DNA from 3 places in the Synechococcus sp. MU1611 genome. Region 3 is predicted to be linked to each of the others. Evidence: predicted binding sites of a transcription regulator. Region 3 holds the regulator's gene; each other region holds the start of a gene.
The links. The regulator NtcA, encoded in region 3, controls nitrogen genes in cyanobacteria. The targets are predictions, from matches to a motif close to GTANCNNNNGNTAC.
Positions count from the first base shown of each region.

Region 1 (6,497 bases), on a different contig from region 3:
CGGTTGATGGATCAGGGCGAAGCCGTTTTGCTGGAACCCGTCTGCAACGGCGCTGATCGGCAGGCCTGAGAGGTCGAGATTGAGAAGGCGGAACAGATCAACAGCGGTGACGCCGTATTTGATCGGCATCCGGTCACCGCCCTGCAGAACCACCGGCTGGTCACAGGCCAGAAGCACCAATGTGGTGAGCGGGTAAATCGGTGCTGTCCGCGTGCGTCCGTCGTAGGGCATGCCGAAACACAGCGGTGCTCGACTGCCGGCCATCGACTGCAGCACCGGCCCATGGGTTCGGTAGGTGTCGAGCATCCCCGTGAGTTCTTGGGGTTCGGGCCGTCGGATGCGATGGGCAATCAGAAAGGCTCCGATTTGTGCGGGCGTCGCTGCGCCCTGCAACATCAGCTCCATGGCATCAGCCGCTTCCTCGCGACTCATGCCCTTGCTGGTGTGTTCACCGCTTCCCACCTTGCGCAGGTGCTGTTTGAAGCGGTCGCGGCCGGAGAGAACTCCGCTCATCTCAAAGTTCCGGCCTAAAGATTTGGTCAGTCTTCAGGAGCGACTGACCCGGCAGGGGTAGCAATTGCTACGAAAGCTCAGGGCCCGCCTAGACGGGATAGCCCCTCGAAGCTGCCATGACGTGGATGCTCCGGGTGGTGGCGGCCATCGGCGTAATAGAGCCGTTCCAGCATCAGTTGGGGTGCTGTGGTCGGTGGAAGGAATTGCCCCTGAAGCAGGCTTGCCATGGATTGGAAAAATTGGCTCATCGAAATTCTTCTTTGAATTCAATTTCACTCGCACCACGAGCCTGTTGGCTGTGCCGATTGCTTCAAAACAGGCTGTTGTTTTGTAGTTGATGCTTCATTGTTAAGTCAGTGTTTGCGCAACAGTTTCTGAGCTGCTGAGACGTTCCGGTTTGGAACGCTGTTTTTGAGGCGGCAATAACAACTTTTCGTTTAATCATGACTGTTTCAGCTGTTCCTTCGACCCCGTCGTTGTCAGCTCCTTCTCAGGAGACCGTCACAGCCAGCTTGATGGCTGCCAAGAAAGCCAAGGGAATGAGCTTTGCCGATCTGGAAGCGGCCATGGGCCTTGATGAGGTCTGGATTGCTTCATTGTTCTACGGTCAAGCCACGGCCTCGAAGGAAGAGGCTGACAAGCTGGCTGCGCTTCTTTCCCTTGATCCGGCCATCACCGCGGCTTTGCAGGAGTTCCCCACCAAGGGAAGTCTTGATCCTGTGATCCCCACCGATCCCTTGATCTATCGCTTCTACGAGATCATGCAGGTCTATGGAATGCCTCTGAAGGATGTCATCCAGGAGCATTTTGGTGATGGCATCATGAGCGCGATCGATTTCACCCTCGATGTCGACAAAGTGGAAGATCCCAAAGGTGATCGGGTCAAAATCACCATGTGCGGCAAGTTTCTGCCTTACAAAAAGTGGTGAACAACCAGTTGTCTTGATTAAAGACATCAAGGCCCCGCAAAAGCGGGGCTTTTTTATTGGCGAAACTGTTGGCTGAGCTGGGTGCTTGCCATCTTCCTTCGAGTGTCGTCATTCAGTTCTTCGCTCAGTTCCAGCAGACAGCGCTGACTGGCAGGTGTGGCGATGCAACCCAGCGCGCGGAATGCTGCCTCTGCAACAGGGAGGGAACCGTTGCGACACAGTTCTGCCAGCTTTTCGCTGATCAACCCGCCATCGCGGCGTTGCAGAACCCGAATAGCGGCCACAACGACTGGATCGCGAAAATCATTCAAGACTTCTTGGCAGAACTGCAGCAGTTCGCCGTCGTCGAGGCAGTGGGACCGGAAGCTGAGCAGTTGCAGACCGGCGAGGCGGTGCAGTTGGCCTGGGTGATGCAGGCAATTCACTACAACTGACTCTGGAACCTCGGCTCCCCAGCAGGCCAGAGCCTGAACCACCATCAGGTTGGCGTCCTCGTTGTCCGAGGTTTGCTCGAGTTGAACTAACAACCAATCGCGGGCTTCGCTCTGGTGGCACAGCCCTGCTGCCATCACTAAATCGGTTTGAACCCCATGGTTGGCGAGGAGTTCTTGGATGACGGGCCAGCCCCGCTCGGCCTGCATCCCCAGTTTTTCGCAGAGGGCTCGCCGCAGATCAATAGAAAGGCTGGGGGAGTAGACCTCCCCCAGCCAAGCGGGCTCCAAAGGAGCGCGTCGTGATCGGGCGAGCCGTTCCCAGAGAACGGCTTCGTCGTTCATGGATGGATCAGCGGGCACCCAGTTCTGCAGCGAGCTCACGCTCCAGCTTTTCATCGTGCTCGGTCGGCAGCACGTTCTCCATCTGAGTGCGGTGGGTGCTGTAGAAGAGCATGCCGATGAACACCATGCCGCCCACGATGTTGCCCAGGGTGACCGGCAGGAAGTTCCAGAAGATCACCTTGGTGAAGGGGACACCTGAACCAAGGATCGGACCGGCGGTGTGAAGGAACTGGTTCACCACGATGTGCTCCATGCCCATCGATTGGAAGGCCGTGATCGGAAGCCAGCAGGCCAGGATTTTGCCAGGAACGCTCTTGCTCACCAGAGCCATGGTTACGCCAAGGCAGACCAGCCAGTTGGCCACCACTCCGCGCAGGAAGGCGAGGAAAAAGCCCATGCTTCCCAGGGCCTCGTACTTCTTCTCAACGTTGATTTGATTGAGAGCCATGATCTTCTGGGCCACGGCATCCCAGATCGGCGGGCCGACATTGTCAGCAGCGCCATCCATGGTGCCGCTGGTGAGGCTGATCGCCATGATCACGGCCACAACTGCGGTGCCGATCCAGTTGCCGATCCAGACCCAGACCCAATTGCGGAAGGTGGCGCCCCAGGTGCTTTTGCCAGCCCAGGTGGCCATCGGCAGCAGCGCAAAGTTACCGGTGACCAGCTCCATGCCGAACAGCACGATGCTGGCGAAGCCGAAGGGGAACAGCAGCGAGCCGACGAAGGGCGCTTTCACGGTGATGCCCACGGTCAGGGCCAGGATCACTGCCAGGCCAAGGATGGCTCCGGAGTAAAAGCCGCGGATCAGCAGGTTCTTCACGCTGACCGTTGATTTTTTGCCGCCGGCGGCAATCATGCCGTCGACAAGCTCATTAGGTAGGACGTAGTCCATCGGTTGAGATTGAGAGTTGGACGAAGGTTTGATGTCAGCCGCTGATGCGGTTCATCAGGCGGGAGAACAGATCAGGGCTGCCGCCCTGACGGTTGATGGCGGCTCCGTCGCGACCACTGGCGCTAAGCCAGTTGACGAAACGAGAGAACACGTCGTTGCGGTTGGCCATGACGGTGAGGGGGTGTGGTCGTTGCGTTGGAGCCGTGACTTCAAAAGGAAGCGTCACGGCGACAGCAGCGATCAGGCCTTCGGGGTGGCCCCAAACTTGTCGATCAACACCTCTTTCAGAGCTGCCTTGATCTCATCGGCGGGGATGGCCTTGCGGTGGATTTCGCCGATGCTTGGGTTGGCGCCTTGGGAACCGCCGATGGTCATCGTGTAGCCCTCGCCCATCACGCCTTCACTGTTTTTTGCCTTGGTGCCGGTGAGGCCGATGGCACCCATGTAGGCCTGGCCGCAGGTGTTGGGGCAGCCGGTCCAGTGGATCTTCAGCTCGTCGGGAAGGTTGAGCTCCTGATCCAGTTCCTTGGCTGCTTCAAGGGCTTGGTCTTTGGTGTTGGTTAGGGCAAAGCCGCAGTAGGTGTTGCCGGTGCAGGACACCGTTCCAGCCGAGATGTGACCAGGTTCCAGAGGGAAGCGCTGCACGAGGGCATCGGCCTTCAAGGCTTCCCGTTTGTCGTTGGCCAGTCCCACGAGAATGACGTTCTGATCTTCCGTGAGACGCACTTCGCCGCTGCCGTAATTGAGGCTTGCGGTGGCCAAATCCTGAAGATCCTGGGCGGTCAGGCGGCCGACTGGAACGTGCAGACCGGCGTAGGACAGGCCCTCCTGTTTCTGGGGATGGAATCCGTAGTGGGAGCGGGGCGTGGTGTTGAACACGGAGCCAGGATCCGATGTCAGCGGACCGAAGAGTTCTTCCACTTGGCTGCGGAACACGTCGTGGCCCACCTGATCCAGATAGAGGCGGAAGCGGCCTTTGGGGCGCTTGTCCCGTTCGCCGTTGTCGCGCCAGAGCCGGATCACGGCGTCGGTCATCTTGCAGATTTCGTCAGGCTTCACCCAGGCATTCAGAGGAATGGCATAGGCATTCATCTGCGATGACAGAACACCGCCGATCCACACACCAAAACCCATCACCCCATCCCGTTCCACGGGATGAAAGACGATGTCGTTGTGGAGCAGGAAGTTGTCCTTCGCCCCTGCAACGGCTGTGTTCCACTTGCGGGGCAAGTTGGAATACTCCGGGTTCCCTTGGCAGTTGTTGGTGAGGAAGTTCTGCAGCTCGGTTGTGTAGGGCCGCGTGTCGACGATCTCGTTGGGATCGATGCCGGCGATTGGGTTGCCAGTGACGTTGCGGGGATTGTCGAAGCCGGATTGAATCGTGCTGAGACCTGCTTCCGTTAGTCGTTTAAGAATCTCTGGCAGGTCGCCCAGCAGCACACCACGCAACTGAAGGTTCTGCCGAGTGGTGATGTCGCAACTGCCGTTTTCGCCGTAGCGCTCGACGATCGAACCAACCACACGAAGTTGATCTGCGGTTAGTACTCCATTGGGCACACGCAGGCGGAGCATGAACTTGCCTGGCGTTTTCGGACGCCAGAACATGCCGTACCACTTCAAACGCAGTTGAAGGTCGGTCTCATCCACCTGCTCCCAGCCGAGTTCGGCGAATTTCTCGATCTCGCTACCGACCAACAGGCCATCCTTGGCCGCCTTGTTCTGCTCGATCTTGTTGAGCTTCTTGCCATCCAGGTAAGGCCTGGAGGGAGAGCTAGTAGTCATAAGTCGATTGAAAAGTGGGCGGATTGATTGCTCAAAGACGAGGTGCGAATCAATCGAGATGGCCCGAAGACCGGCAACGCTTCAAAACGAAGGGTGCGTTGGGTTGATTGAATAATCACCGTGATGGGAACCCTGGTCCGTAACAAAGAGAACACTTTTGGAGTTGATCGATTGCAGGGCTCTGATTTGGCCAATTTGTAATTTCGGCTACATCTGGTGGTTCCCGTGAGGCCGTAAAAGGCAACCTGATTAAGCCTCAGTATTGGCGTCCAATTTCGCCAACCATCCGCACCGCTCCGGCCCGGAGCATTTGCCAAACGCGCTTCATCGCAGCGAAGTCTTGGTCCAATTCGGACGGCCCAGCCGCGCGATCAAGTCTTCTGTCGTAGCGGGCGTCCCTGGGGTCGTATCCCCTGCGGTAGCGGTCGTTCCGGGCGTCGTATCGCTCGATGCGTCCTTCCAGAGGCTCGCGGTAGGAGCGACTGTCCAATGGAGCACGATCAAAATTACGGCGGGGCGCCATGACTTCCTCAACGTTCAGAACAACCCGATGACATCAGCCGGCACGGTCATCGATCCGTGGCCATTGCTACGGAATGACGCTTCCGACGCGAGAAGGCGTGGTCTGCATCTCGTGGTGCACGGCCGAAATGGCGGTGCTGTTCCCGACTGTTTGGCATCCCTGCCGCCTCTTCTGGCTCAGCGGCGATCGGCGCCGGTACAGCTCGAGGTGCTGACAGCTGAACAGGCCGTTTCGGCTCCTCTCCAACCCGCTTGGATCGTTCCTTTGTTGTTGCTGCCTGGAGCTCACGCTCGAACCGATGTGCCGGCAATTCGGGACAGGCTTCGTTCAACTGGGGCCAATGTGAGCTTGCTGCCCTTTCTCGGTGCATGGACCTCCTGGTGGGACGCTGTGCTTTCAGCGCTTCCCCTGCCGGAACGGCGTGATGCCGTGCTGGTGCACCATCCTCTCCGTCCAGGTGTGGCGGATCGGTTTCTCACGATGCTGTCGTCTCGATTGGCGTTGCCGTTGGTTTCCTTCGATGCCTGGCCGGAGTTCCAGCAGCGCCATCCCCGCGCCCGGCCACTCCCGTTGGCTCTAGCTCCGAATCGCATGACGGAGGCGTTAAGCGAAGCTGGTGGATTGCCTCCTCTGCTGGAGCATCCCCCCACCCGTCAGGCCTTGATCGATCTGCTTGTTTCTCTGCCGTGAGCATCGCTGAACAATCCGGAACCGTTTATCTGGTGGGAGCCGGTCCTGGCGATCCCGAGTTGCTCACGCTGAAGGCGCATCGGCTGCTTCGCGAGTGCGATGCCCTGGTGTACGACTCGCTGGTGCCCGAGGAAGTGCTGGATCTTGTCCCTGATGCCTGCGAACGCCGTTTTGTCGGCAAGCGTCGTGGGCATCATTCAGTGCCGCAACCGAGCACCAACGCCGTGCTCGTGGAAATGGCCCAGAAACACAGCACGGTGGTGCGGTTGAAGGGGGGTGATCCCTTTCTGTTTGGTCGTGGAGGTGAAGAAGCGGCTTACTTGGCGGAAAGGAACATCTCTGTTCAGGTGGTCCCGGGCGTGACGGCCGGCATCGCTGCCCCTGCTTAT
Region 1 is NZ_VTLC01000002.1:282,791-289,287, reverse strand. It holds gene FZZ92_RS05975 (anthranilate phosphoribosyltransferase family protein) at 1-513, opposite strand, end outside; gene FZZ92_RS05970 (cyanate hydratase) at 591-761, opposite strand; gene cynS (cyanase) at 957-1,442, shown strand; gene FZZ92_RS05960 (HEAT repeat domain-containing protein) at 1,496-2,218, opposite strand; gene FZZ92_RS05955 (formate/nitrite transporter family protein) at 2,226-3,113, opposite strand; gene FZZ92_RS05950 (hypothetical protein) at 3,148-3,339, opposite strand; gene FZZ92_RS05945 (ferredoxin--nitrite reductase) at 3,354-4,895, opposite strand; gene FZZ92_RS05940 (hypothetical protein) at 5,152-5,418, opposite strand; gene FZZ92_RS05935 (DNA mismatch repair protein MutS) at 5,446-6,108, shown strand; gene cobA (uroporphyrinogen-III C-methyltransferase) at 6,105-6,497, shown strand, end outside.
Region 1: the regulator NtcA is predicted to act here: its motif matches at 5,093-5,106, upstream of FZZ92_RS05945 (ferredoxin--nitrite reductase).

Region 2 (6,497 bases), on a different contig from region 3:
CGATGGGCCTATGCAACCACCACCAGAGAATTGGATGCGGGAGCTTCATCCTCGGTGGAAGGGACCCCCGAAGGTTGTGGCATGTGCTGACCGCGAAGCCATGCATTGTGCAGGGCCCGCCGCCGGCGATCCTCAGAGAGAACAAGACGATCTGCCGCGGCTTGGGGGCTCTCCCCGGGCAGCAACGCTGTGCGCAGGCATATGCCGAAACCAAGGGCTTCGACTTGCACGTGACCTTCCATCAGCACGACCTGAAACGTCCAGCCCTGAAGCCAACGCAGCCGGAAGGGATTGGTCATGAAGTTCCCTTCGTAATCGCATTTACCCTATGGCTCGCAGACGTTCGTGCAAGGGACGCTGTCAGGGAATCCGCTTATCAGGTCTCTTCATTGGTGGGTTTGCGTGCTGACCAGACCCGTGTCATGAAGTGGGATTCAGCTGTGATTCCCTCGAAGCCTGCAGCTGTTAGGCGTTTGTCGATGTCATCACCGATGTAATCCCGGTAGTAAGGCTCATGGAAGACACGCCGGAAGTTCTCCATCACTGCGGCAAATTTGGCTGAATCTGCCATCTGCACAGAGTCGGCAAGAACGAAAACACCGCCTGGCTCGAGCACCCTCCAAGCCTCGTTGATAACGTTTTGGCGGGCTTCTGCTGGCAGTTCATGCAGCAGGAACACACAGGTCACGGCTTGAACCGAGCCATCCGCCAAGGGGAGTGATTCCCCATTGGCACGGATCAGCTGAACCAGCGAGGCGTCCCCGGCATTCAACCAGCGATTGGCCTGACGGAGGTACGACTCGGAGAGATCGGTCCCGATGAGTTGCGCGTGAGGAACAGCAGCTCGGATTTGGTGCAGCGTCCGACCGGTGCCGGTGGCCACATCAAGGATCTTCAGGGAGCCCGGAGCCCGGTCAGCGAAATGCTTTAAGCCGCGTTTGAGCGGAGCCAGGACCCGTCGACGCATGGCATCGGCTGTGCCGTTGAAAAGGATCTCAACCTGTAAGTCGTAGAGACCGGCGGAGTGATCACTCAGATATCCATCGGTTTGATGATGAAAATTTTGAAGGTAGTAGTCGGGGTAAAGCGCTGTTTCGGTGTCCCGTGGCAGATCGCGAACGTTGCGCTCACGGCGTCGATCCCAGGTGGAGGGGAGATCCATCCACACCTGTGGATAACGGCTGACCCAGTCGAGCCAGGGCGCATCGAAGAGCAGTTGCTCCGGATAGATCCCCCATTGAGCCTCCTGCCAATCCTGTTCCTGGAGCTTGTTCATATCCAGGCGCAGTTCTCCGAGCACCTCGGCGGGTACTGCTTCGGTTTTGGGAACGGCATCGGGAGCCACCCATTCCATCAGCTTGGTGCTCAGCTCTTTGTGAGCCAGGCCCGCGATGCTTTTGCCTTGCTGAAGCGTTTGGTACGCAAGCTTGCTCAGGGGCGTTGACGCCATCGCGGATTCAGACAACGGCCCTATTCCAGCGGATGTGACGCGCAACCGCGTGCCAAGCAGTCCACAAAAAAAACCCGCCTCCTGCGAGGCGGGTCGTGGGTCTCAACGAGTGCTGATCAGGCGTCGTAGTACATGGTGAATTCGTGGGGGTGAGGACGCTGACGCAGCTGCTGAACCTCTTCGTATTTGAGGTCAATCCAGTTGTCGATGAAGTCGTCGCTGAACACTCCGCCAGCGGTGAGAAAGCCACGATCGGCATTCAGAGCTTCCAAGGCACCATTGAGGGAAGCCGGGACCGTTGCGATCTTCGAAAGCTCTTCAGCAGGAAGTTCGAACAAATCGCGATCTTCGCCGTCGCCGGGATCGATCTGGTTCTTGATGCCATCCAGGCCAGCCATCATCATGGCGCTGAAGGCCAGATATGGATTGGCTAGGGCATCACCGGAACGGAATTCGAGGCGCTTGGCTTTGGGGCTTGGGCCGGTGAGAGGAATTCTCACAGCGGCGGAACGGTTGCCCTCCGAGTACACCAGGTTCACTGGAGCTTCGAAGCCGGGCACCAGACGCTTGTAGCTGTTGGTGGTGGGGTTGGTGAAGGCCAGGAAGGCCGGAGCGTGCTTGAGGATGCCGCCGATGTACCAGCGGGCGGTCTGCGACAGGTTCGCGTAGGTGCCTTCGCCGAAGAACAGTGGCTGACCACCTTTCCAGAGGCTCTGGTGCACATGCATGCCTGTGCCGTTGTCGTTGAACACCGGCTTGGGCATGAAGGTGGCTGTCTTGCCGTACTTCTTGGCCACGTTGCGCACGACGTACTTGTACGTCATGACGTTGTCGGCTGCCTGGATGAGCTCAGCGAATTTCATGCCGAGCTCGTGCTGGCCTGCGCCGGCAACTTCGTGGTGGTGCTTCTCGGTGGGGATACCCAGTTGCCCCATCAGCAGAAGCATCTCGGAGCGGATGTCCTGGGCTGTGTCGTTCGGAGCAACGGGAAAGTACCCCTCTTTCACCTGAATTTTGTAGGCGAGGTTGCCGCCTTCCTCGATGCGACCCGTGTTCCAACCCGCCTCGATCGTGTCGACGCTGTAGAAGGAGCCACCTTCGGCCGAGTTGTAGCGGACGTCGTCGAAGAGGAAGAATTCAGGCTCAGGACCGAAGAAGGCCATGTCGGCCAGTCCTGTGCTGGCGAGGTGATTCAAAGCACGCTGGGCCAGGGCGCGGGGACAGCGCTCATAGGGCTGACCGGTGCGCGGCTCCTGAATCGAGCAGATCATGCTCAGGGTTTTGTGCCGATAAAACGGATCAACCCAGGCCGTGTTGGCGTCGGGAACCATGGCCATGTCGGAGGCTTGGATGCCCTTCCATCCACGGATGGAGGAACCGTCAAAGGCCAGGCCCTCAGTGAAGGATTCTTCCTCCAGCAGATCGGTACAGACCGTTAGGTGCTGCCACTTGCCGTGCAGATCGGTGAATTTGAGGTCGATCAGTTCGATGCCTTCGTCCTTGATCTGGCGCAGGACGTCCTGGGGGGATTTCGACATAAGAAAGGACTGCTCGACTGAATTGTGCAGTGGTGTGACCGTATAGAGCCACAAGTCACCATTTTGTATCAAGAGGTACGTTCCAGCTGCCTGGAGTCAACTGCGTAACCGTTTCTGTCAACTTGGCCGAAATGCAGGCCTGCCAAAGGATTTGCCCGCTTCAACGGTGTTAGCGTCCGCGGGGGATCCTCTGGAGATTCAGGTAAATGCGCGATGCAATCAGCGGTCTGATCGGTCGCTACGACCAACTGGGTCGTTATTTCGATCGTCCAGCGATCGACAGCATCAATGCGTATTTGGATGAATCCACGCTGCGGATTCAGGCTGTTGAGCTGATCAACGGTTCCGCCGCCGAAATTGTGCGTGAGGCCAGCCAGCGGCTGTTCCGGGATGAGCCCGACCTGCTCCTTCCTGGCGGAAACGCCTACACGACCCGTCGGCTCGCTGCCTGTCTGCGGGACATGGATTACTTCCTGCGCTACGCCAGCTATGCCCTGGTTGCCGGCGACAGCACGATTCTCAATGAGCGTGTTCTCAACGGGCTGGACGACACCTACAAGAGCCTTGGTGTTCCTACGGGCCCCACTGTTCGCAGCATTGTTTTGCTCGGGGAAGTCGTGGCCGAGATGCTTTTGGCGAACGGTGCGGCATCCGAGCAGCTCGCCACTGTTCTGCAGCCGTTCGATCACCTGGCCAAAGGCCTTGCTGAAACCAATGTGCGCCAACGTTGAACGCAAAAGTTCAGCGCAAGATTTGAACAGATTGCAATCGTGCAGCTCTCATCTCTTCTGAGGGGCATGACTGCGTAGGCTCATCACCACGAACCAATGATCAGGGCTTTGGCGACGACCAACTCTCTTCTTCCTGTTGACGAACGTCATCGCAAAGCTTTTGCACCGATCAGCACTCCAGATCGACTGCTGCTGGGACCAGGCCCCTCGAACGCGCACCCGACGGTTCTGAAGGCGCTGTCGCGAACTCCCATCGGTCACCTTGATCCCCTTTACGTCGAGCTGATGGGTGAGGTGCAGGAACTTCTGCGCTACGCCTGGCAGACGGACAACCGCCTCACGCTTCCGATGAGTGGTACTGGGAGTGCCGCCATGGAGGCAACCCTGGCCAACACCGTGGAACCTGGAGACACCGTTCTTATTGCGGTGAAGGGATATTTCGGCCTGCGTCTGGCAGATATGGCTGGGCGTTACCGCGCTGATGTCAAAACCATTGAGAAGCCCTGGGGAGAGTGGTTTTCTCTCGATGAACTCGAAGCGGCCCTGATCGAGCACAAGCCCGCGATCCTGGCGATGGTTCATGCCGAAACCTCCACCGGTGTCTGCCAACCCATGGACGGCATTGGCGACCTCTGCAGCAAGCACGACTGCTTGCTGCTGCTCGATACCGTCACGTCCTTGGGGGGAGTTCCGCTTTATATCGATGAGTGGAAGGTTGATCTCGCTTACAGCTGCAGCCAGAAGGGATTGAGCTGCCCTCCGGGCCTTGGACCCTTCACGATGGGCCCTCGCGCCGAGGCCAAGATGTCAGCCCGTCAGGGCAAGGTTCCCAATTGGTATCTCGATGTGTCCCTGCTTAATCAGTACTGGGGCAGTGATCGTGTCTACCACCACACGGCGCCGGTCAATATGAATTTCGGCATGCGCGAAGCCTTACGTCTGTTGGCCGAGGAAGGTCTAGATCAGGCCTGGGCTCGACACCGCAGCAATGCGGAATTGCTCTGGAGCGGCCTCGAAAGTCTCGGGCTTTCTATGCATGTTCCGGCCGACCGTCGACTGCCGACGCTCACCACTGTTCGCATCCCTGAAGGTGTGGATGGAAAGGCCTTCAGTCAGCATCTGCTGAACAACCACGGCATCGAGGTGGGCGGTGGTCTCGGCACGCTTGCTGGAAAAATCTGGCGAATCGGGCTGATGGGATACAACTCCAACCCAGAAAATGTGAACCGTCTCCTCAACCTGTTTGAGACAGAGCTACCCCGCTTCAGCGGTTCTGAAGCCGCCGCTGCCTGAACCAGCGCTCCAGCTGCCCTCTCGCCTCAGCCTCGCGCACACCGCGCACCACCTCCATGTGATGGTGCGCACTGGCATGGGTGGAGAGGTCAAGGCTTCCCCCCAAACCACCGCGTTTAGGGTCCGATGCGGCATACACCACTGCTCCCATTCGGGCCTGCACCAAGGCTCCCGCACACATGGGGCAGGGCTCGAGGGTCACGATCAAGGTGCAGTCGTTGAATCTCCAATCGCCCTGCACCACCGCTGCCTGCCTTAACGCCACCAGTTCGGCATGCCCAAGGGGGTCCATATGGTTCTGGCGTCTGTTGCGTCCATGTCCGATGGCCTTCCCGTTTCCATCCAGGATCACCGCGGCAACTGGTACCTCTCCTTCCGCGCCAGTGGCCTCGGCCCGCTGGAGCAGAACGTCCATCCAGCGAGTCAAGTCATCCCGCTGATCCACCGCCGTTACACGCTGTCCTTTGAGCACCATCCCACGAGACGCGAAGATCACTGAAGTTCACGGGTCTCCGTTGCAAGCCTGTTCCGAGTCTCAGCACCCATCGGATCGGCTCGCTCCGTTCGCCATCCCCTCGGCTGCAGACCCGGTACTGAATGACTTCTTGCACCGCAGTTCAGATCTGCTCTGCCGTTGGATCGGCTCGGCTGAACGAACGGGCCCGGTGCCCTTGATGCGCCCTTTGCCTGAGGTGGCTCCCGGGCTGGAAGGAGCTGGTGTCGAATCACTCCTGAGTGATCTGCAGCAAGTGATGGATGGGGCCTACCAGCCGTCTCATCCCGGTGCCTTGGCTCATCTTGATCCGCCCCCTCTCACCGCCTCCATTGCGGCGGAGATGGTTTGCGCGGGTTTGAACAACAATCTCCTGGCAGAGGAACTCTCTCCTGGGCTGACTGGCCTGGAACATGATCTCTGCCGCTGGTTCTGCCACAGGATTGGCTTGCCGGAAGGATCCGGAGGCGTTCTGGCGAGTGGTGGAACCCTGAGCAATCTCATGGCACTGGTCTCGGCTCGGGCCGCTTTGGGCTCGATGCAGCGGGATCCCGTGCTCCTTTGCAGCCAAGACGCCCACGTCTCGATCAACAAGGCGGCAAGGGTGATGGGTTTGTCGGAGGATGCACTCCAGATGCTTCCGGTGGCCCCCGACGGCGGCCTCTGTCTTGACGCTTTGGGCGAGCGTTTGACAACACTGCAAGCCCAGGGCCGCCCTTGTCTGGCGGTGGTGGCCACCGCTGGGACAACCGTGCGTGGTGCCATTGATCCCCTCTCGGATCTGGCAGCACTCTGTCGTGATGCAGGGGTGTGGTTGCATGTGGATGCAGCCATCGGCGGTGTGTTCGCCCTGAGCACCAGCCACGCATCTCTGATGCGCGGCATGGAGTTGGCGGATTCGATCACTCTGAATCCTCAGAAACTGCTTGGCATCACCAAAGCTTCATCGCTGCTGTTGCTGAGGGATCGCACCCACCTCCGCCAGGCCTTTT
Region 2 is NZ_VTLC01000001.1:685,669-692,165, reverse strand. It holds gene FZZ92_RS04060 (copper-binding protein) at 9-299, opposite strand; gene FZZ92_RS04055 (class I SAM-dependent methyltransferase) at 377-1,450, opposite strand; gene glnA (type I glutamate--ammonia ligase) at 1,567-2,988, opposite strand; gene FZZ92_RS04045 (allophycocyanin subunit beta) at 3,195-3,719, shown strand; gene FZZ92_RS04040 (alanine--glyoxylate aminotransferase family protein) at 3,816-5,012, shown strand; gene FZZ92_RS04035 (nucleoside deaminase) at 4,984-5,487, opposite strand; gene FZZ92_RS04030 (aminotransferase class V-fold PLP-dependent enzyme) at 5,528-6,497, shown strand, end outside.
Region 2: the regulator NtcA is predicted to act here: its motif matches at 3,054-3,067, upstream of glnA (type I glutamate--ammonia ligase).

Region 3 (6,497 bases):
AATACACGGGCACGCGCCACAACATCGGCTTCATGGCTTTGGAGCTTTTTTCGGAGCGTTCCGGATTCAGCTTTCGGCAGCAAGCCAAATTGCATGGATTGGCGGCCGACACAGGAGTGGGTGATCAGCGTTTGCGCCTCCTCATGCCGCAGACGTACATGAACGACAGCGGTCGTGCAATTCGTGCTGCGCTCGATTGGTTTGGCCTCGAGCCCCATCAACTGCTGGTGCTGGTTGACGATATGGATCTCCCCCTTGGCCGTTTGAGGCTGCGTGCTCAGGGCAGTGCTGGAGGTCACAACGGACTGCGTAGCACCATTCAGCATCTCGGCACCCAGGCGTTCCCCAGGCTGCGGATCGGGATTGGTGCTCCGGCTGAGAACCCTGCCGAGCGTCGTGCCCGAACGGTGTCTCACGTGCTTGGTCCCTTCAGCAAGCTGGAGCAACCCTGTGTGGGCGCTGTTCTGGACGCTGTCCTGGAAGGGATTAATCGTCTTCAACGTCAGAGCTTTGAGCGCGCCGGGACCTGGATCAACGGGTTTCGCTACGACCTGGAGTCCGAAGACTGATGCCGGCTCTTCCGGCGACAACAGCCCATCTACGGGTGCTTCGCCAATGTTTTCAGGCGAAATGTGTGGAGGGTGAGGTCTCTGCCGGAGGCTTTGAGTGGCAGTTTTCCTGGGCGTTTGACCGCGGCGAGCTGATGGTGGAGCCGTCCTTAGGACGTGCCCTGATCGAGGATGCCTTGCGGCGGTTCCTGGTGCGTTCTGATTACAAGCTCGAACCAGGAGGTGACTACACCTTCATGGTCAGGGCCAGGTTTTGAGCAAGAACGTGGGTGCAGGCTCTGGCCATTGCAGGCGGCACCCCAGGTGCTCTTCCAGCATGACTAAGGCGGCAACAGCATCCAGGTCCACCGGTGGAATGCGCAGCCCTTTCGGTAGAACTCGGCGCCAACCCCGAGCTGGCCACAGCGTCCAGTAACGCTGTCTTGCCCGCAGGGTGGTCCCCTGCTCCGGAATCACGGTGAGGCTGCCCAGGCCTTCCAGCCGCTTGATCCACGCTTGGCTTCCTGTTCCGTCGCCAATCAGGATGCGATCTAGAGCTTGGTCTTGATTCCACTGCTCGAGCCAGGGTTCCACGGCCTCTGGGCTCAGAACATGGCCCTCGCTGACAAGACCATGCTGAAGATCGGCCAGCACAAGGCCACATTTGCAGCGGCCTGGGTCGAGTACGGCCACCCGCTTCATGGGGATGCCTCAACCTCGACCACAACAGCATCGGCGCTGTAGCTGATCCCTGCGGCAATCACCTTCAAGACCACGCTTTTGCTGGGTCCCTCCATCAATGTCTGGGCCAGTTGGGAGAGTGCTGATCCATCGAATTGCAGTCCTTCCGTCAGGGATCCTCGCCGTTGCACCTCGGCATAGGCCGATGCCAAGAGAAGGTTCAGCCGTGTTCGAATGCCCTCTGGTGTGCGTTCATCCGTTCGTAGTGTGGTGGTCGCCAGCACGTCACCGCTTTGAGCTACTGGGCGGTTCGGACGCACTTCGGGGAAGGCGTACACCGCCGTTTCACCACGCAGCACATTGGTGGCGGAGCGCAGCGAGATCACCCAGGTGTCCGGCTTGCGGATGATGTTCTGTAGGCGTTCCACGTCGCTGCGGGGAACGCGGATCAACTGTCGTTCGGGTGCTTCACCCGGCCTCACCTTGCCGTAGGCGTTGGCATTGGCCTCTTGAAGCAGCCTGTCGACAGCCTGTTTCGCTTGATCAGGAGCATCGAGACGAACCGTTGCTCTCGCCAAGGTCTGTCCGCTACTGATCACCACCGATCCACGCCTCAGGGCGACCAGGTTGAATTCGAGTTCCTTGAGTTCCTGCTCGCCAGCTCGGATTCGGCTCCGCACGCTGTTCAATTCGGCCTCCGTGCGCTGGATGTCGGCATCGCGGGAGGCGATGTCGCGGCTCAGACGCTCACGTTCTGCTTCGAGCTGGGCGCGTTCGTTCTGCAGAGGAGCCAGTTCGCGGCGCAGGGTGTCAGCCCGTTGCTGTGACTGCTTGAGTTCAGCGGCGATCCGGTTGGCTTCTGTTCGGGTCTCTTCCCGTTCCCGTTCGGCTGCATCGAGCTGCCGCCGGCTGTCCTGGAGCCGGTCTTGCAGAGCATCCAGTTCAAACAGGCCCACCCGCAGCTGGCGGCTCACCAGCAGCAGCAGGCCGAGCGATAGTGCGCTGATCAGGCTGCCGGTCAGCACCGTGATCAGAACGGCGGTCCGTCGCGGGCGCATCTTGAACAGACTCAGGCGGGCCTTGCCAACACGACTTCCCAGCCGGTCACCCAGGGTCGACAGAACGCCCCCGAGCACCAGCAGAACCAGGATCAGTGCCCAGCCACTCATGGCCGCACCTGTGGGTTGACGTGCTGCCTAGCTGAATCGTTTGGCCAGAGCGATTGGATCCAGAACGGTGATTTTTTTGCGGTCAATCTGAACCAGACCGGATTGACGCAAGTCTCCCAGCAGACGCGTGATTGTCACGCGCGTTGAGCCAATCGCTTCGGCGATGGCCTGATGGGACAGGCGCAGGTCGATGGTGATTCCCAGTTCATCCGCAACGCCGAAATCCCTGCACAGCACCAGCAGAAAGCTCACCAGTCGGGATGACATGTCCCTGTGGGTCAGCGTTTCGATCATCGTTTCGGTCTGAAGAATCCGACTGGAAAGGCCCTGCAGCAAGCGCAGGCCAACGCTGGTATCCGCCTCGATCGCTGCCTTCACGGATGTCGCAGGCGCCGTCACCATCTCGACTCTGGTGAAGGCTACGGCGTGGTAGAAGCGATCAGACCGTTGACCGGTCAGCAACGACAGCACCCCGAAGAGGCTGTTCTCGCGCAGCAAGGCCACTGTGATCTCTTCCCCTGACTCGTAGACGCGGGAGAGACGGACCGCGCCGCGGCGGATCAGATAGACCCGTTCAGCAGGATCTCCAGGGAAAAAGATGGTCTTGTTGCGGTCCACCAGTTCACTGCTGGCGCCGTCCAGGTCCCGGATGATTTCCAGGAGGGAGCGGTTGGCCGGTTCTGTGCTGGGGGTTGGAGCCACCATCTGCGGGGCGTATCGGCTGAAACCTCGGCTACTGGTCATGACAACCCCCTTGTGAGGCGAAGTTACGGAGCCAACGGTGGCCGCCGTGTAGCGGTTATTACGTAACTCTGCTGTGCTCGCTCATCGCTTGGCGTTGCGCCTGCATCAGGGATGTCAATCCAGGCTCAGCCAGATCCAGTAATTCATTGAGTTGGCTGCGGCTGAAAGGCGCTCCCTCCGCAGTTCCCTGGATCTCCAACAGGCGACCATCGCCAGCCTGCACAACATTCAGGTCCACCTCAGCTTTGCTGTCTTCGCTGTAGTCCAGATCCAGCAAGGCCTGGCCATCCACCAGGCCGACGGACACGGCCGCCACCTGGTCGACCAGTGGCGATTGCTCCAGAATCCCCTCATCCACGAGTGAAAGGCAGGCTTGCTCAAGGCCGAGCCAAGCTCCCGTGATGGATGCAGTCCGTGTTCCGGCGTCGGCCTGGATCACATCGCAGTCGATCAGCAAGGTGCGCTCGCCCAGTCGCTTCATGTCGATCACAGCGCGAAGGCTTCGGCCGATCAACCGTTGAATCTCCTGCGTGCGGCCCGACAATTTCATGAGCTCTCGTGATTGCCGCTGCGGCGTGGATCCCGGCAGTAACCGGTATTCGGCGCTGAGCCACCCCAACCCTTCCCCCTTCCGCCAGCGTGGAACCTTGTCCTCCAGGCAGACGCTGCAGAGAACAGCGGTTCGGCCGGTGTGAACCACAAGGGAGCTCAAGGCAAAACCCATGGGATTCCAGGTCACCGAGAACGGCCGTAATTGCTCAGGGCGACGGCCATCGGTGCGGCTTCCAGCGGTTTGGCTCATCGGTGGTGTGCAGTTCTTCAAGCCTCGCAGGCGGTTGGTTCTCGCCCGTCCAAACACCATGGGTGGTGTCAATGCACTTGTGGAATGTCATCTCGCCGCTACATTCAAGGTCTTGCCGGGATTGCCCGGACGGATGTTGCCGCGATGACCACAAGCCTTGCCGACCCCCAAGCGTTCCAGAACTCTCTGGATAGGGATCAGCAGGCTTTGCAGCGGGCTGGACTCAGGCCCCTGCCACCTGTTGCAGATCCTCCACCGCTATATCTGGTGGCTCCCGAAGGGCAGCTCCAGGTCCACACAGCGCCCTATCGCGGCAGTTTCGCCAGTGTTCTCAGTCAAGCGATGCGTGCCGCTGGTCTGGGCAGTCGTGTTCTGATCAGTCAGTTCCTCAAAGGGGGCGTGCAGCAGGGGCCCGCAGGTCGAGTCCAACTATGTGGAGGCCTGGTCTGGCTACGGCCCGAGGTGCCTCTCTGCCTCTCTTCTCCGAATCACCCCGGCGGTGCGGAGGCGGTTGCTGCCGTTTGGTCCATCTGCCGTCAGCATTTGATTCAGGGGGATCTCGACCAGTTGGTCCTGGATGAAATCGGCCTGGCTGTTGCCTTCGGTTACCTCAATGAATCGGACGTGATTGCAGCTCTCGAGCAGCGGCCCGCCTCGATGGATGTGATCATCACAGGACCTGCGATCCCCGCCGGCGTGGTGGAGATGGCAGATCAAGTCACGGAGTTGCGCCGAGGTTTCTGATGCTCAAGTGCGATCGCTGGATCACTGAACAGGCTGGGCAGGGAATGATCGAGCCATTCCAGAGCGGCCTCGTCCGTCATCTGGATCCGGAGCAGAAGCTGCGTCCGGTGCTGAGCTTTGGTTGCTCCTCCTACGGCTACGACCTACGCCTGTCTCCTCAGGAATTTTTGATCTTCCGGCACGTTCCCGGCACGGTGATGAATCCCAAGCGGTTCAATCCGGCCAATCTCGAGCCCACTCCTCTCCATGAAGATGAGGACGGCCGCTATTTCATTCTTCCGGCCCACTCTTATGGCCTTGGCGTAGCGCTTGAAAAGCTTCGAGTTCCTCCCAACATCACTGTGATCTGTTTGGGCAAGAGCACCTATGCGCGCCTTGGAATCATTGTGAATACCACCCCAGCGGAAGCTAGCTGGGAGGGTCACCTCACCCTTGAATTCAGCAACAGCTCCGGTGCTGACTGCCGGATCTATGCCGATGAAGGTATCTGTCAGCTGTTGTTTTTTGAGGGTGATCCCTGTGCGACCACCTACAGCGATCGGCAGGGCAAATACCAGCACCAGCCCGAACGTGTGACGCTCGCCAAGGTTTAGATCTCCCCGGTTTAAGGGGCCAGTCGTGCTCGATGCAGCCTGCTTTTTTCGTACCAGGCGGCGAACTCAGGAGCCCAATCCACCATGTGGGGCCACATCAGATCGCAGAGCTGGCGGATCTCCAGCTGAGCATCGAGTTTGGCCCGCAGATCCATGAAGTGGAGAAACGCGCGCAAACTGAAGCTCACCACAAAGTGCTGGCGGTAGTCGAACGGAAGGATGCCGCGGGCGTGCTCCTCGGAGAAGCCGGTTTTGAGAAGATCCCTGTATCGCTCGGCAGCGCTTCGGCACAGATCAAGATCTTGGTTGCGCAGCTCTTCCGTGTAGGCATATTTCTTGCCCTGCCTGTCGCTGTAGTCGCCGACGGGCCGCAAATAAAACACCTCTTCAAGCTCTAGGGCCCCATCCGCTGCTCTGCAGATGCGATCGCCCGTGTAGCGCATCGATTGCACATCGAAGCTCACGCCGACCCGATGGGTGCGGGCCTGCTGCATCACCGAATGAGGGAACCAGCCCACGTTCAGCACGATCTGTGCATGTTCCATGGGGCCGTAATGGCCGCGCTCTCCGGATAGCAAACGTTTGACGCAGATCTCCCCAGCCCGTTGTTCATCAGGCCAACTGGCACGATCTCCGGCCACAAAACCTTCGCTGTAGTCCTGATGCATGGCCGCATAGATGCATTGCTGCGGGTTCGGCGTGGCAGCGATCAGATCGACCCGGAAGCGGTCCATGGGAGCGTCAGAGTGACGAGTTGTGGTGATCATGGCGAGGTGTGTCAACCATGGCTGCGCGGTCCAGCCGTTGGTTGGCTCGACGTTGCCGCGAATGCGCTATCAGTGGAGGAGGGACTACGCAGGCGGCTGAGGCTGCCGACGCCAGGCAAGGCCGGCAATGGCTGGTTCTCAAGCAGTGCAGCACTCAAGAGTTGCAGTTCTTCCGAGCTGCGCAGGCCGAGGGATCGGCCCCTTGGCTCCCCCTCGGCGTTGAACAGGTTCAACTGAGGAATGCCATTCACGTCGTAGCGATCAACCAGATCTTGCCAACGGGGATTGTCGACGTTCACCAGAACAACATCGAGTCGCTCTCGGGAACTTTGCTCCAGTTCCAGCATTGAGGGAGCCATTTCTCTGCAGACCTGACACCAGTCCGCGTAGAACTCGATCAGTGTGGGCCGTCCGTTGTTCAAAGCAGTCTGCGGGTCGAGGGATCGTCT
Region 3 is NZ_VTLC01000004.1:32,646-39,142, reverse strand. It holds gene pth (aminoacyl-tRNA hydrolase) at 1-569, shown strand, start outside; gene FZZ92_RS09010 (DUF3146 family protein) at 569-826, shown strand; gene FZZ92_RS09005 (resolvase) at 810-1,250, opposite strand; gene FZZ92_RS09000 (DUF3084 domain-containing protein) at 1,247-2,398, opposite strand; gene ntcA (global nitrogen regulator NtcA) at 2,426-3,142, opposite strand; gene rph (ribonuclease PH) at 3,201-3,944, opposite strand; gene FZZ92_RS08985 (cob(I)yrinic acid a,c-diamide adenosyltransferase) at 4,089-4,688, shown strand; gene dcd (dCTP deaminase) at 4,688-5,281, shown strand; gene thyX (FAD-dependent thymidylate synthase) at 5,293-6,015, opposite strand; gene FZZ92_RS08970 (thioredoxin domain-containing protein) at 6,060-6,497, opposite strand, start outside.